4 regions of the Cellulomonas sp. NPDC057328 genome follow, and region 4 is predicted to be linked to each of the others. Evidence: riboswitches for the same ligand, from Rfam matches in the RefSeq annotation. Region 4 holds a riboswitch; each other region holds the start of a gene.

Region 1 (3,329 bases), on a different contig from region 4:
GTCGACGTCACCGGGCTGATCCCCAGGGACGCCCGTGAAGCGGGCGGCCCAGGAGCCGTAGACGTAGGCCTCCTCCACCTCGGGCACGGCCGAGAGGAGGCTCTGCAGCACCGCGGGCGGGCCGTAGGTGGCGGCGATGATCTCGGTCAGGGGTCGGCGGAGCCGGTAGTCCGGGTTCGCGTGGACGAGCCGTGCGCGGCCGACGCGCGTGTCCCCCAGGACACCGGCCTCCACCAGCCGAGACACCTCTCGATGGACCACGGTGGGCTGTTCCCCGGTCAGGCGCGCGATGTCGGCGAGGGTGAACTGCTTCTCGGGCTGGAGCAGCAGCAGTGCCAGCACCGTCGCTTGCGTGTGCGACCTGAGGTAAGGCGCCAGTGCGGGCGGCGGCATTCGCATAACCTGACGATATCGTCACGTTATCGGATCCCGCAACGGCGTACGCTCGCGACAGCACTTCTCACGCCGCGTCGGTCATCGCCTCCTGCGGCGAGGTGGCCGCGCCCACCGCGACGAGGACGCCCCCGACCGCGAGCAGCGCCGCCACGGGTGCGACGTCGCCGGACGCCGCCTGCAGCGGCGGCAGCCAGAACGGGTACAGCGCCGGCAGCACGATCGACAGGCTGTACGCGGTGCCGTAGCCGCTGGACCGGACGGCCGGCGGGAACCGCTCGGCGAGGTAGGCACCGATCGGCCCGTACGCGGAGACCGTCACGACCTGCAGCACCGTCACCAGCACGACGAGGGCCCCGGGCGACGCCGGGCCGGCGAACGCCGCGAGGTACGTCGCCGGCGCCAGGACCGCGGCCGCGACACCGAACCCGGCGAGGAACCGGCGGCGGCCCACGCGCGTCGACGCGTGCCCGCTCGCGACCATCGCCACCGCCGAGACGGCCGTCGCGACGAGCATCGTGCGCGTCACCGCCGCGCCGTCGAGGCCGGCGACCACGCCGAGCTGCGACGTGACCACGGTCACGCCCATGGTGGTGAACAGCCACAGGCCCGTCATCAGCACCATGAGGCGCCACAGCCGGTGCCGCTCCGCGCCGACCAGCACGGTCGTCAACGGCCGCGCGGCCGGGGCGGCCGCCGCGCGCTCCGGGGTGTCGCGCACGTGCCGACGGAAGTGCACGACGGCGGCGAACGCGAGCACCGCGCCGACCACGAACGGCACGCGCCACCCCCACGCGGCGTACCCGTCGGCGCCGAGCACGCCCAGCAGCACCAGGACGAGAGCCGCGATCGTCGCGTTGGCCGCCGGCGACATCGCCATGACCAGCCCGCTGACGAACCCGCGCCGCCGCGGCGCCGACCACTCGATCGCGAGCGGCACCGCCGACGTGTACCCGCCGCCGATGAGCACCCCGCTGACGAACCGCAGCGCCACCACCGCGAGCAGCACCGCCTCGTGGCTCATCGCCGCGACCGGCAGCGCCGCGATGAGCAGCGTCGTCACCCCGAGGCCCAGCATGCTGGCCCGGGCGACGACGGCCCGCCCGACCCGGTCGGCGAGCGACCCGAGCAGCGCGGCCCCGAGCGGGCGGCCGACGAGGGTCGCGACGAACACGAGCCCCGCGTACGTGACGACGGCGCGGGTGCCGTAGAGCTCGGCCGCGACGGGCGCGAGCGCGAGCACCGGCAGGAAGATGTCGAACTGGTCGACGTAGTTGCCGAGGACGCCGCCGCGCACGGCGGCACGGGCGGGGTCGGCACGTCCCGGGGCCGGGTCGGCCGGCGCCTGCGCGCCGGGAGTGGGCAGGACAGGACGGACCTCAGGCATGGCACTCCCTACGCCGGCATGACCCGGACAGGTTCGGACGGTCGACGGCCCGACAGCCGTCCTCTCAGCCCGCTGGTGCGGGCTCCCGTGTGGTGGTGGCGGCGATGCTAGCGACGCCGGGCGCAGCGCTGCGGGGGCGTCCACGGGCGGCGTCGTGCCCGGTCCGCACCTGGCGGCGGCCGAAACGGTTCGGGCCTGGTGGGGGCGGCGGGACGGCCGGAGTATCGACGGCAGCGCCGCCCGCCGCGGGCCGGGCGCAGTCCGACGAAGGAGTCGACCGATGCCCCGCTCCGCGCCGCAGCACGTCCCCGCCGGCGGGCCCCGACGCCGCCGGACGTCGCTGGTCCTCGCCGTCGCGCTGGCCGCCTCCGGGCTGGGCCTGGCGTCCACCGGCCCCGCGGCGACGACCCCCGCCGCGCACGCCGCCGTCCTGCCCTACCAGGACGCCGCGCTGCCGACGGCGACCCGGGTCGCGGACCTCCTCGGCCGCATGACGGTCGACGACAAGATCGGCCAGATGACGCAGGCCGAACGGGCGGTCGTGACGCCGGGTGACATGACGACGTACCGGCTGGGGTCCGTGCTCTCCGGCGGCGGCTCGGCGCCGACACCCAACACGACGGCGGCCTGGGCGGACCTCTACGACGGCCTCCAGCGCGGGGCGCTGGCGACCCCGCTGCAGATCCCGATGCTGTACGGCATCGACGCGGTGCACGGGAACAACAACGCGCTCGGCGCGACGATCTACCCGCACAACATCGGCCTCGGCGCGACGCGGGACCCGCGGCTCGTGCAGGACATCGGGCGCGCGGTCGCGGAGGAGGTCACCGCCACGGGCGTGGACTGGACGTTCGCGCCGTGCCTGTGCGTCGCCCGGGACGACCGGTGGGGGCGCACGTACGAGTCGTTCGGCGAGGACCCCGCGATCGCCTCGGCCATGGCCTCGATGGTGACCGGCTTCCAGGGCGAGCGGCTCGGCGGGCCGGCGTCCGTGCTGGCGACGGCCAAGCACTACCTCGGCGACGGCGGCACGGTCGGCGGCGACGACCAGGGCGACGTCCGGGCGACCGAGGCCGAGCTCCGGGCGGTGCACCTGCCGCCGTTCCGGGCCGCGGTCGAGCGGGGTGTCGGCTCGGTCATGCTGTCGTACAGCAGCTGGAACGGCGTCAAGATGCACGGCAACCGCTACCTGCTCACGGACGTCCTCAAGGGCGAGCTCGGGTTCGAGGGCGTCGTCGTCTCGGACTGGGCCGCGATCGACCAGCTCGACGGCGCGCGGGGGTTCACCGCGCAGGAGGTCGCCACGGCGGTCAACGCCGGGCTCGACATGATCATGGTGCCGAACGACTACCGGACGTTCCTCGGGCACCTGCGCCAGGGCGTGCAGAGCGGTGCGATCCCGATGTCCCGCGTCGACGACGCGGTGCGCCGTGTCCTCACGCAGAAGATCGAGCTCGGCCTGTTCGAGCGGCCCTTCGCCGACCGCTCGTACGCCTCGACGGTCGGCAGCGCCGCGCACCGCGCGCTCGCCCGGACCGCGGTGCAGAGG
Region 2 (3,329 bases), on a different contig from region 4:
AGCACGTGCGCGCCTACGTGGCCGCCGCCGTCGCGGCGCTCGTCGCCGCCGGGCCCGGCCTCGAGCAGGGCGACGACGACGCCGTGCACGACGCGCGCGTCGCGACCCGGCGCCTGCGCACCGCACTCGGGGTGTTCCGGCCCGTCCTGGACCGCGAGCGCGTCGAGCCCCTGCGGGACGACCTGCGGGCGCTGGGCCGGCTGCTCGGGGACGTGCGCGACCCGGCGGTCGAGCGCGACGCCCTCCTGCGCGGCCTCGAGCGGGAGCCCGACGAGCTCGTCGTCGGGCCGGTCCGCACGCGCGTGGACGACGACCGGCGCGCCGCCCGCACCGCGGCGCTCGACCCGCTGCGCACGCACCTGGCGTCCGGGGCGCACCGGCGCACGCTGGCCGCGCTCGCCGCGCTCGCCGAGGACCTCCCGGCCGGTCCGCGCGCCGACGAGCCGGCCGACCGCTTCCTTCCCCGCCGGGCGCGCCGCGCCTGGCGCCGCTTCGACGCGGCCGTGGGGCGCGCCCTCGCCCTGCCACCCGGTGACGCGCGCGACCACGCGCTGCACGAGGCCCGCAAGGACGCGCGCCGCGCCCGGTACGCGAGCGAGGTGGCGGCGTCCGCCGTCGGCCGCGCCGCGCACCGGTCCGCACGTCGCGCGAAGGACGTGCAGTCCGCGCTCGGCGACCACCACGACGCGCGCGTGCGGCAGGCCTCCCTGCGCCGGATGGCGATGCAGGCCCACCTCGACGGCGAGAACGCCTTCACGCTGGGCCGCCTGCACGGGCTGGCGGAGGCGGCCGCGGACGCCGCGGAGCGCGAGTCGGTGACGGCGATCGACCGCGCCCGGCGGCGCCGCGGCTGGCTCGGCTGAGGCGACACACCGCCGTCCTCCTCGCGCGGACCGGCGATCCCGTCCCGGGAGGCCGGTCCGACGCCCCGCCCGTAGCGTGGAGGGCATGACGGATCGCCCCGAGGTGGAGCAGTTCTTCGACGAGTACGCGCGCGGGCTGCTCGCCCGCGACGCCGGCGCGGTCGCCGGGCTGTACGCGGTGCCCGCGCTGATCGCGTTCCCCGCCCAGTCGCTGGCGGTGGCCGACCGGTCGCAGACCGAGGCGTTCTTCACGAGCGCGTGGGAGCAGTACGACGGGGTCGACGACGTCTCGTCCGACGTGCGGGTCGTGGCGGAGACCGGCCACAGCGTCTGGGCCGACGTGACCTGGCGCTACGGCGACGAGCGGACCGAGCGGTTCATCTACCAGCTCGTCGACGACGCGGGGACCTGGCGGATCGCCGTGCTGACGCCGATCACCGACTGAGCCGTGGGGCCGGGCAGGGCCCGGCCCCGCGGCTTCCGCGGACGACCCGTGCAGCGGACGGCGCGGGACCGCGGACGCCCTGGTGCCGCAGGCGCGGGCCGCGCTAGGGTCGGCGCCACACGCCCCCGGGGAGCGCAGGAGCGCTGAGAGTGCCGGCCGGACGCCCGTCGTCCCACCGGCTGACCCGTGGAACCTGATCTGGTCAGCACCAGCGTAGGGAGCAGGGCTCGTGCCGCGGCGACCGCGGCGCGCCTCGTCCCCGTCGCGCGCCCCCGCGGCTGCGCGCCGGGGCGGGACGCGCACGGGTGCCGGGGTGCGTCGCGTCCTCCTGCCCCGGCTGCGTCCTCACCCGGGGGCCCGACCCCGGGAGGACCCGTGACCCGCACGACCGCCAACCCGCCGCCCGCGACGGCCCCGCACGACCCGACGGGCGCCGACGCGCCGACCCCCGCGGCGACGCCGCTCCGCGCGCCCGCCGGCGACGGCGCGGCGGCCCGTGCGCGCGCCGCCGCCCTCGGGGTGGGCGCCCGCGTGTCGGTGCACCCGCACCGCGACGACTTCGCCGACGTGCTCCTCGGTGCGCTGGCCGTGCTCGACCGCACCGGCGTCGACGTCGTCACCGACGACGTGTCGACGCTCGTGCGCGGCCCCGAGGCGGACGTCCTGCGGGTCGTCGTCGACCTCGTCGCCGCGGTCGCGCGCGAGGGCGGCCACGTCGTGGCGCACGTCCACCTGTCACGCGGCTGCCCCGGCGAGGTCGCGTGCGACCTCGGCGACGACGTCGTCCTCGCCCCCGTCGACCTCGCCCCGCCGGCGCCCGTGGGCGTGCCCGCGAGCGCGCACTGGGCTCTGTACCCGCTCGGCGTGGGCGGGCACCTCGACGCCGTGCTCGCGGCGGTCGACGAGGCGGGGACGCGCGTGCGCGTCACGTCCGAGCACTGCGTCACGCGGCTCGACGGCGACCTCGCCGACGTGCTCGGGACGGTCGCGCTGGCGTGGGCGCGCACCGGCGAGCACGTGCGGCACGTCGTCACGCACGTGACCGTGTCCGTCGGGTCGCCGTCCGTCGGGTCGCCGTCCGTCGGGTCGCCGTCCGTCGCGTCGTCGGCGGTGGCGCCGTGACCGCGGCCGGGCGCGACGTCGCGCCGGACGCGGGCGCCGACCGCGTCGACGCCGACCGGAGCGCCGACGCGCCGGTCGTCGACGTGCGGGCACGGCGCGGGCTCACGCTCTCCGAGCTGGTGCTGCTGGCGGTGCTCGCGGTCGTGTTCGGGTTCCTGTACTGGGCCCTGGTGCAGGCGTGGGCGGCGCTGCAGATCGCGATGGGGCCGTTCGGCGACCTGGCGCAGCACGTGCTCATCGGCGGGTGGATGGTCGTCGCGCCCCTCGCGATCTACATCGTCCGCAAGCCCGGCGTCGGGGTGGTCGTCGAGCTGGTGGCCGCGCTCGTCGAGGTCGCGTTCCTCGCCTCGCCGGTCGGGCCGATGCTGCTGCTCGTCGGGCTCGTGCAGGGCGTCGGCGCCGAGCTGGCGTTCACGCTCACCCGGTACCGGCGGTACGGGTGGTGGGTCTTCGTCGCGAGCGGCGTCAGCGCCGGGCTCGCCAGCACGCTGCTCGGCACGGTGCGGTACGGCTGGCACCTGCAGGACCTGTTCGCGCTGCGCATCGGGCTGCAGGTGGTGAGCGGCGTCGTGCTGTGCGGGCTGCTCGCGCGCGTCCTCGGGGACGCGCTCGCCCGTACCGGTGTGCTCGACGAGACGGCGCTGGGCCGCGAGCGGCGTGCCCGGCGGGCGGCGCGCGGTGCCGGCGCGGACGGTGCCGGCGCGGACGGGCCCGGCGTGGACGAGGCCGGCGTGGACGGGGCGACGGCGTGATCGAGGTGACCGGTCTGCGGGTGCGCTGGCCGCACGCCGGGGACGACGTGCTCGCCGGCGTGGACCTGCGGGTCGACGCCGGCGAACGGGTGCTGGTGCTGGGCACGTCCGGGTCGGGCAAGAGCACCCTGCTGCGCACCCTCGCCG
Region 3 (3,329 bases), on a different contig from region 4:
GGCAAGGTCGTCCTGACCTACGACCGCGGGTCCGGCGAGGTGACGGCGTCCACGGCGGAGAACGTCGCGCGCACCACCACGGCGGACGCCGAGCTCGTCGCGGCCTTCCCGCGCGTGGCCGAGGTGCAGGGCATCGTCGCCGCGGCGCTCGCGTACGCGGCCGAGGTCGGCAACCAGCCGGTGGGCTCGGTGACGGCGGACATCACGACCGCGTACGCCGGCGGCTCCTACGTCGACGGCCGCTACGTCGGCCCGGGCCCGCTGCCGAGCACGGGCCGCGACGACCGCAGCCGCGAGTCCACGCTCGGCAACCTCGTCGCGGACGCGCTGCTCGACACGCTCGACGCCCCGGAGCGGGGCGGCGCGCAGATTGGCGTCGTCAACCCCGGCGGCCTGCGCAACGAGCTGTTCCAGGCCCCGGACGGCACGATCACGTACGCCGAGGCCAACGCGGTCCTGCCGTTCGTGAACAACCTCTGGACGACCACGCTCACGGGCGCCCAGGTCGAGACGATGCTCGAGCAGCAGTGGCAGACGGACGAGGACGGCAACGTCCCGAGCCGGCCCTACCTCCAGCTGGGGCTGTCGGACAACGTCTCGTACACGTACGACGCGTCCCGTCCGCAGGGCGACCGCATCACGTCGGTGACGGTCGACGGCGCGCCGCTCGACCCGGACGCCGAGTACCGGATCGGCACCTTCTCGTTCCTCGCGCAGGGCGGCGACAACTTCCGCGTCTTCGAGGACGGGCAGGACACGGCGGACTCCGGTCTCGTCGACCGGGACGCGTGGATCGCGTACCTGCAGGCGAACCCCGGCCTCACGCCGGACTTCCGGGAGCGGGCGGTCGGCGTGCCGGCGCTCGACCCGGTCGAGGCCGGCGCGGAGATGACGTTCCCCGTCACCGGGCTCAACCTCACGAGCCTCGGTGCGCCGGACAACACGTCGCTCGAGGTGCGCCTCGACGACGTCGCGCTGGGGACCGCCACGCTGACCCGGGGTGAGGGGCCCGACGCGTCGGGCGCGGTCACGGTCACGGTGCCCGCGGGCACCGAGCCCGGGACGCGGACGCTGACCCTCGTGGCGCAGCCGAGCGGCACGACGGTGACGGTGCCGCTGGTCGTCGAGGCCGGCCTGCCCGCGTCCACGACGACGCTCACCGCGGAGCCGGACAGCCAGGTGCACGGCGACCTCGCGCCGCGGGTGCGCCTGACGGCGCGGGTGACGGCCGACGCGCCCGTCACCGGCGAGGTCACGTTCGTCGCGGGGGAGACCGTGCTCGGCACGGCGCCGCTGCGCGGCGGCCAGGCCCGGCTGACCCTGCCGGCGGGCACGCCGGCCGGGACGTACGACGTCGTCGCCCGGTACGCCGGCACCGACACGGTCGGCGGCTCGGAGTCGGCGCCGGTCACGGTGACGGTCGAGAAGGTCGGCAGCAGCACCACGCTGAACGTGCTCTCCTCGCCGTTCGCGTTCCTGCCGTCGGCGTGGGTCGCCACGGTCCGCCTCGACACGCTCCGCCTGCCCTCGGGCACGGTGGAGCTGCGCGAGGGCGACCGGGTCGTGGCGCGGGCCGACGTCGTGCTCGGCATCGCGGTCGGCACGCTGCCGCGCGACCTCGGCCGCGGCACGCACCGGCTCACCGCGGTGTTCGTGCCGGACGACGCGGCGAACGTCGAGGGCAGCACCAGCCGGACGGTGACCGTGCGTCGCTGACCCGTGCGCGCGGCGACGGGGGTGGGTCCACGGGGCCCACCCCCGTCGTCGTCCCCGGGCACGGCGGCCTCCCGCCCGGCCGCCCGACCGGCCGGGTCCGCCAGGTGGTCCGGTATGTCCGCGCGGGGCCCGCGCTGCGCTACGGTGGCCGGCGACACGGGGTGCCCTGCACCAGGCAGGGCTGAGATCACACCCGTCGAACCTGATCTCGTTAGCACGAGCGAAGGGATGTCGCGATGACGACGCCTGCCGTCCCCTGCCCGCCCGAGGACCTCGCCGCCCGCGCGGGGCTCGCCCTCGACGACCTGCGGGCCCGGACCCCGCTCGTCCAGTGCCTGACCAACGAGGTGACGACGAACCTCGTGGCGAACGCCCTGCTCGCGATCGGCGCGTCGCCGGCCATGGCCTCGGCACCCGGTGAGGCCGAGGAGCTGGCTGCGGTCGCGGGCGCCGTGCTCGTGAACCTCGGCACCCTCGGTCCCGACCAGCGGGCGGCGGTCGCGCCGACCGTCGCCGTCGCCGCCGGTGCCGGCACGCCGTGGGTGCTCGACCCCGTCGCCGTCGGCGTGCTGTCGGTCCGCACCCGCCTCGCGGCCCGCCTGGTGGCGGAGCGACCGGCCGTCGTGCGCGGCAACGCCAGCGAGGTCCGCGCGCTCGCGGGCCTGACCACCGCCGGGCGCGGCGTCGACGCCGGGGACGAGGTGGACGCCGCGGCGGAGGCGGCCGACGCGCTGGCCCTCCGCACGGGCGGCGCGGTCGCGGTCAGCGGGCCCGTCGACCTCGTCACCGACGGGCGCACGCGGGTGCGGCTCGCCGTCGGCGACCGCCTGCTCACCACCGTGACCGGCGCGGGGTGCGCGCTCGGCGGGCTCGTCGCGGCGTTCGCCGCCGTGACGGACCCGCTCACCGCCGGTGCGGGTGCCAGCACGGCGCTGGGGGTGGCGGCCGAGCGTGCGGCGCAGGTGGCCCGGGGGCCGGGCTCGTTCGTCCCGGCGCTGCTGGACGAGCTGCACGCGCTCACCGGCGCGGACCTCGCCGAGCGGCTCGTCGTCGCGGCGCGCGTGGCGGTGCCCGCATGAGCCGGCTGCCCGACGGCGTGTACCTCGTGCTCGACGCCGACGTGTGCGCCGCGGCCGGGCACGCGCCCGCCGCCGTCGCGCTGGCCGCCGTGCGCGCCGGGGTCCGCACCGTTCAGCTGCGCGCCAAGCACGCCGGCGTCCGCGACCAGGTCGCGCTCGCGGTCGCCGTCGCCGACGCCCTGCGCGACGCGCCGCCCGCGGTGCTGCTCGTGGACGACCGTGCCGACGTGGCCCTGGCCGCCCGGTCGCGCGGTGCGCGCGTCGACGGCGTGCACGTCGGCCGGTCCGACCTGGAGGTGGCCGACGCGCGCGCGCTGCTCGGCCCCGACGCGGTGGTCGGCGTGTCCGTCGGCCGCCCCGGCCTCCTGCCCGAGGCCGCGGGAGCGGACTACGTCGGCGCCGGACCGGTGCGCCTCACGCCGACCAAGCCCGAGGCCGGGCCGGCGCTCGGGGCGGACGGCGTGCGCGCGGTGGCGGACGCCACCGCGCTGCCCGTCGTGGCGATCGGCGGGCTGTCCGCCGCGGACGCGCCGA
Region 4 (3,329 bases):
GGGGTGCGCCGCGTCGACGGGCTCGGTGAGCGCGAGCGCGCGCTCGGTGCGGCGCCGCGCCCGGCCGGCGAGCACGAGCGCGCCGACCACGACGACGAGCTGGAGCACCGACAGCACGGCCGCCGCGCGCAGGTCGAGGAACTGCGTCGTCTGCACCCAGATCTCGGTCTCGACGGTGCCGAACTGCCGCCCGCCCAGCACGAGCACCGTGCCGAACGCCGTCGCGCAGAACAGGAACGTCAGCGACGCCGCCGACGCGATCGCCGGCGCGAGCGCGGGCAGCGTCACCGTGCGGAACGCGCGCCACGGCGACGCACCCAGCGACCGCGCGGCCTGCTCGGCGCGCGGGTCCAGCCGCTCCCACAGGCCGCCGACCGTGCGCACGACGACGGCGTAGTTGAAGAACACGAGCGCGAGGACGATCGCCGTCCGCGTGCCGTCCAGCCCGAGCCCGCCGAGCAGGCCGCCCTCGACGAGCAGCGACCGGAACGCGACGCCCACCACGACGGTCGGCAGCACGAACGGGACCGTGACGAACGCGCGCAGCGCGCCGCGCCCGCGGAACGTGCACCGGTGCAGCAGGTACGCGCCCGGCACGCCCAGCAGCACCGCGCCGAGCGTGCCGAGCGTCGCCTGCGTGAGCGTCTGCCCGACGATCCGCCACGTGCGCGGCCGGGACAGCACGTCGGCGAACCCGCCGAGGTCGAGCACGCCGTCCGCGACGAACCCGCGCCCCACGATCGCCGCGACCGGCCAGGCGAAGAACACGCCGAGGAACAGCAGCGGCGCCGCGACCGCGGCCGCCCACGCGAGGACGCGCCCGAGCGGCACCCCGCCGCCGCGGACCCCGGGGGGTGCGGCGGCGGGGCGGGCCCGCTCGAGCGTCGTCGTCATGGCCGGGTCGTCAGCCCACGACCGTGTCGGACCACTGCGTCAGCCACTCCTCGCGGTGCGCGTCGATGTCCGCGGCCGGGACCTCGAACGGCTCCTCGGCGAGCGGCGCCCACCGCGTCCACTCCTCCGGCAGCTCCACGGCCGAGCTCACCGGGTACACGTACATCGACGTCGGGATGTCGGCCTGCACCTCGTCGGAGAGCAGGAAGTCGATCAGCTGCGCCGCGCCCTCCGGGTTCTCGGCGCCCGCGAGCACGCCCGCGTACTCGACCTGGCGGAAGCACGTGTCGAGCAGCGCGCGGGTCGTCGGCTCCGTGCCGCCCTCGGGGACGGTGAACGGCGGGGACGACGCGTACGACAGGACGACCGGGCGCGGCCCGTCGCCGCCGCCGGCGGTGAAGTCGGTGTAGTAGGCCTCCTCCCAGCCGCTCGCGACCTTGAGCCCGTTGTCGCGCAGCCCCGCCCAGTACCCCGTCCAGCCGTCCTCGCCGTACGCGCCGACGGTGGCGAGCAGGAAGGCCAGGCCCGGCGACGACGTCACGGGGTCCGGCACGACGACCAGGTCCCGGTACGCCGGGTCGAGGAGGCTCTCGAGCGTCGTCGGCTCGGGGACGCCCTGCGCCGCGAACCACGTCGTGTCGACGTTGAGGCAGACGTCCGAGTAGTCCACCGCGATCAGCGCACCCTCGTCGTCGCCCTCGACGGCGTAGGCGGCGGCGTCCTCGGCGGCGGGTGCCGTCACGTCGGCCGGGACGACGACCCCCTCGTCGAGCGCGCGCGTCGCGAACGTGTTGTCGAGGCCGTAGACGACGTCGCCGAGCGGGGCGTCCTTGGTGAGCACGAGCTGGTTCGCGAGCGCGCCGGCGTCGGCCTGCTGCACCACCTCGACGGTCAGGCCCGACTCCTCCTCGAACTGCTCGAGCAGGCCCTCGGCGAGCGCGAACGACTCGTGCGTGACGAGCGTGACCGTGCCGGCGTCGGCGCTGCCGCTGGGGTCGCCGGACGCGTCGTCGGCGCCGCCGCCGACCGCCGAGCAGGCGCTCAGCGCGAGGGACGCGACGCCGGCGAGGGCGAGGGTGCGGGCACCGGTGCGGGTGCGGGGGGTCATGTGGTCGTGTCCTCCGTCGTCGTGCGGAGGGGTCCCACGCCGACGCACGCACCCGCGGGGACGCACGACCGGCGGGGAAAGAGCTAGCCCGACTCCCTACGCCGGTATCACCCGGATCAGGTTCGAGGGTCTGCGGTGGTCCGCACTCTCAGCGTCCAGCGCGTCCTCGCGGACGCCCGACGCTCCCCTGTCGTTCACCGCGATCCTAGACCCGTGCACCGACGTCGTCGGACACGCGTCCGACGCCCGGCCCCCGGGTCCGCAGCGGCGCCCGGCGCCCACCGGACTGCGGAGTGCCCCGCACCCCGTTAGCGTCGTGCCAGCACCGCAACACGGCGCACGACCTGGGAGGACGCGTTGGGCGACAACGACAAGTCGATGGTGGCGAAGCTCGTCGGGATGGGCGTGACGCTCGGTGCGGCGTGGGTCGCGCACAGGGTCGTCGAGCTCGGCTGGGAGAAGGCCCGGGGCCACAAGCCGCCGGCACCGGACTCGACCGACGACGACATCAACTTCTCCGAGGTCGCCGTGGCGGCCGTCATCACGGGTGCGGTGGTCGCGCTGTCGCGCGTGCTGGCGACCCGCGGCGCGGCCAAGCTCATCGCCCGCTAGCCGGTCTCACCCTCGCGGCCCCTGTGAGATCGCGGGTCCGCTGCGAGGTCGCGGGTTCGGTGTGAGGTCGCGGGCTGGAAACCGCGACCTTGCACGCAACCCGCGACCTCGCGTCCGGTGGGGGATCGGCGGGCGCGCGTGCGTCAGTGGCCCGCGCCCAGGCGGCCCGCCAGGCGGTCCAGGCGGGCCGCGCTGTCGGCGTTGACGCCGACGAACTCGACCTCCGTGCCGCGGGCGGCGTAGCGCTGCCGGATCGCGTCGAGCGCCGCGACCGTGGACGCGTCCCACACGTGCGCCCGGGACAGGTCGACGACGACGCGCGCCGGGTCGCCGGCGTAGTCGAACCGGTGCACCAGGTCGTTGGAGGACGCGAAGAACAGCGCGCCCTCGACGGCGTACACGCGCTCCCCGTCGTCGTCCGCCGCGTCGAGCCGCGTGACCGTCGTCAGGTGCGCGACGCGCCGCGCGAACAGCACCGTCGCGACGAGCACGCCGACGCCCACGCCGTACGCGAGGTTGTGCGTCGCCACGGTCACCGCGACGGTCGCGACCATCACCGCGGTCTCGGACAGCGGCATGCGGCGCAGCGTGCGCAGCGAGTGCCAGTCGAACGTCCCGACGGCCACCATGACCATCACGGCGACCAGCGCCGCCATCGGCATGATCGCGACGACGTCGCCGAGGCCCACGCACAGCACGAGCAGGAAGACGCCCG

The links. Region 4 has a riboswitch for thiamine pyrophosphate ahead of ACFUMH_RS02455 (thiamine ABC transporter substrate binding subunit). Riboswitches for the same ligand answer to the same signal wherever they lie in the genome.
Region 1: linked by a shared signal. The riboswitch ahead of ACFUMH_RS08290 (MFS transporter) and the one ahead of ACFUMH_RS02455 (thiamine ABC transporter substrate binding subunit) in region 4 are both predicted to bind thiamine pyrophosphate.
Region 2: linked by a shared signal. The riboswitch ahead of ACFUMH_RS09975 (YkoF family thiamine/hydroxymethylpyrimidine-binding protein) and the one ahead of ACFUMH_RS02455 (thiamine ABC transporter substrate binding subunit) in region 4 are both predicted to bind thiamine pyrophosphate.
Region 3: linked by a shared signal. The riboswitch ahead of thiM (hydroxyethylthiazole kinase) and the one ahead of ACFUMH_RS02455 (thiamine ABC transporter substrate binding subunit) in region 4 are both predicted to bind thiamine pyrophosphate.

Annotation. Positions count from the first base shown of each region.
Region 1 covers NZ_JBHUZW010000033.1:9,545-12,873, reverse strand. Annotated here, with positions in the region: gene ACFUMH_RS08295 (hypothetical protein) at 1-399, opposite strand, end outside; gene ACFUMH_RS08290 (MFS transporter) at 461-1,780, opposite strand; TPP riboswitch at 1,769-1,879, opposite strand; gene ACFUMH_RS08285 (glycoside hydrolase family 3 N-terminal domain-containing protein) at 2,061-3,329, shown strand, end outside.
Region 2 covers NZ_JBHUZW010000044.1:17,963-21,291, reverse strand. Annotated here, with positions in the region: gene ACFUMH_RS09985 (CHAD domain-containing protein) at 1-863, shown strand, start outside; gene ACFUMH_RS09980 (hypothetical protein) at 949-1,308, shown strand; TPP riboswitch at 1,434-1,529, shown strand; gene ACFUMH_RS09975 (YkoF family thiamine/hydroxymethylpyrimidine-binding protein) at 1,684-2,430, shown strand; gene ACFUMH_RS09970 (ECF transporter S component) at 2,427-3,182, shown strand; gene ACFUMH_RS09965 (ABC transporter ATP-binding protein) at 3,179-3,329, shown strand, end outside.
Region 3 covers NZ_JBHUZW010000147.1:1,680-5,008, reverse strand. Annotated here, with positions in the region: gene ACFUMH_RS17555 (ExeM/NucH family extracellular endonuclease) at 1-1,716, shown strand, start outside; TPP riboswitch at 1,864-1,962, shown strand; gene thiM (hydroxyethylthiazole kinase) at 1,953-2,795, shown strand; gene ACFUMH_RS17545 (thiamine phosphate synthase) at 2,792-3,329, shown strand, end outside.
Region 4 covers NZ_JBHUZW010000006.1:61,661-64,989, reverse strand. Annotated here, with positions in the region: gene ACFUMH_RS02460 (ABC transporter permease) at 1-894, opposite strand, end outside; gene ACFUMH_RS02455 (thiamine ABC transporter substrate binding subunit) at 905-2,002, opposite strand; TPP riboswitch at 2,079-2,201, opposite strand; gene ACFUMH_RS02450 (DUF4235 domain-containing protein) at 2,360-2,614, shown strand; gene ACFUMH_RS02445 (SulP family inorganic anion transporter) at 2,758-3,329, opposite strand, start outside.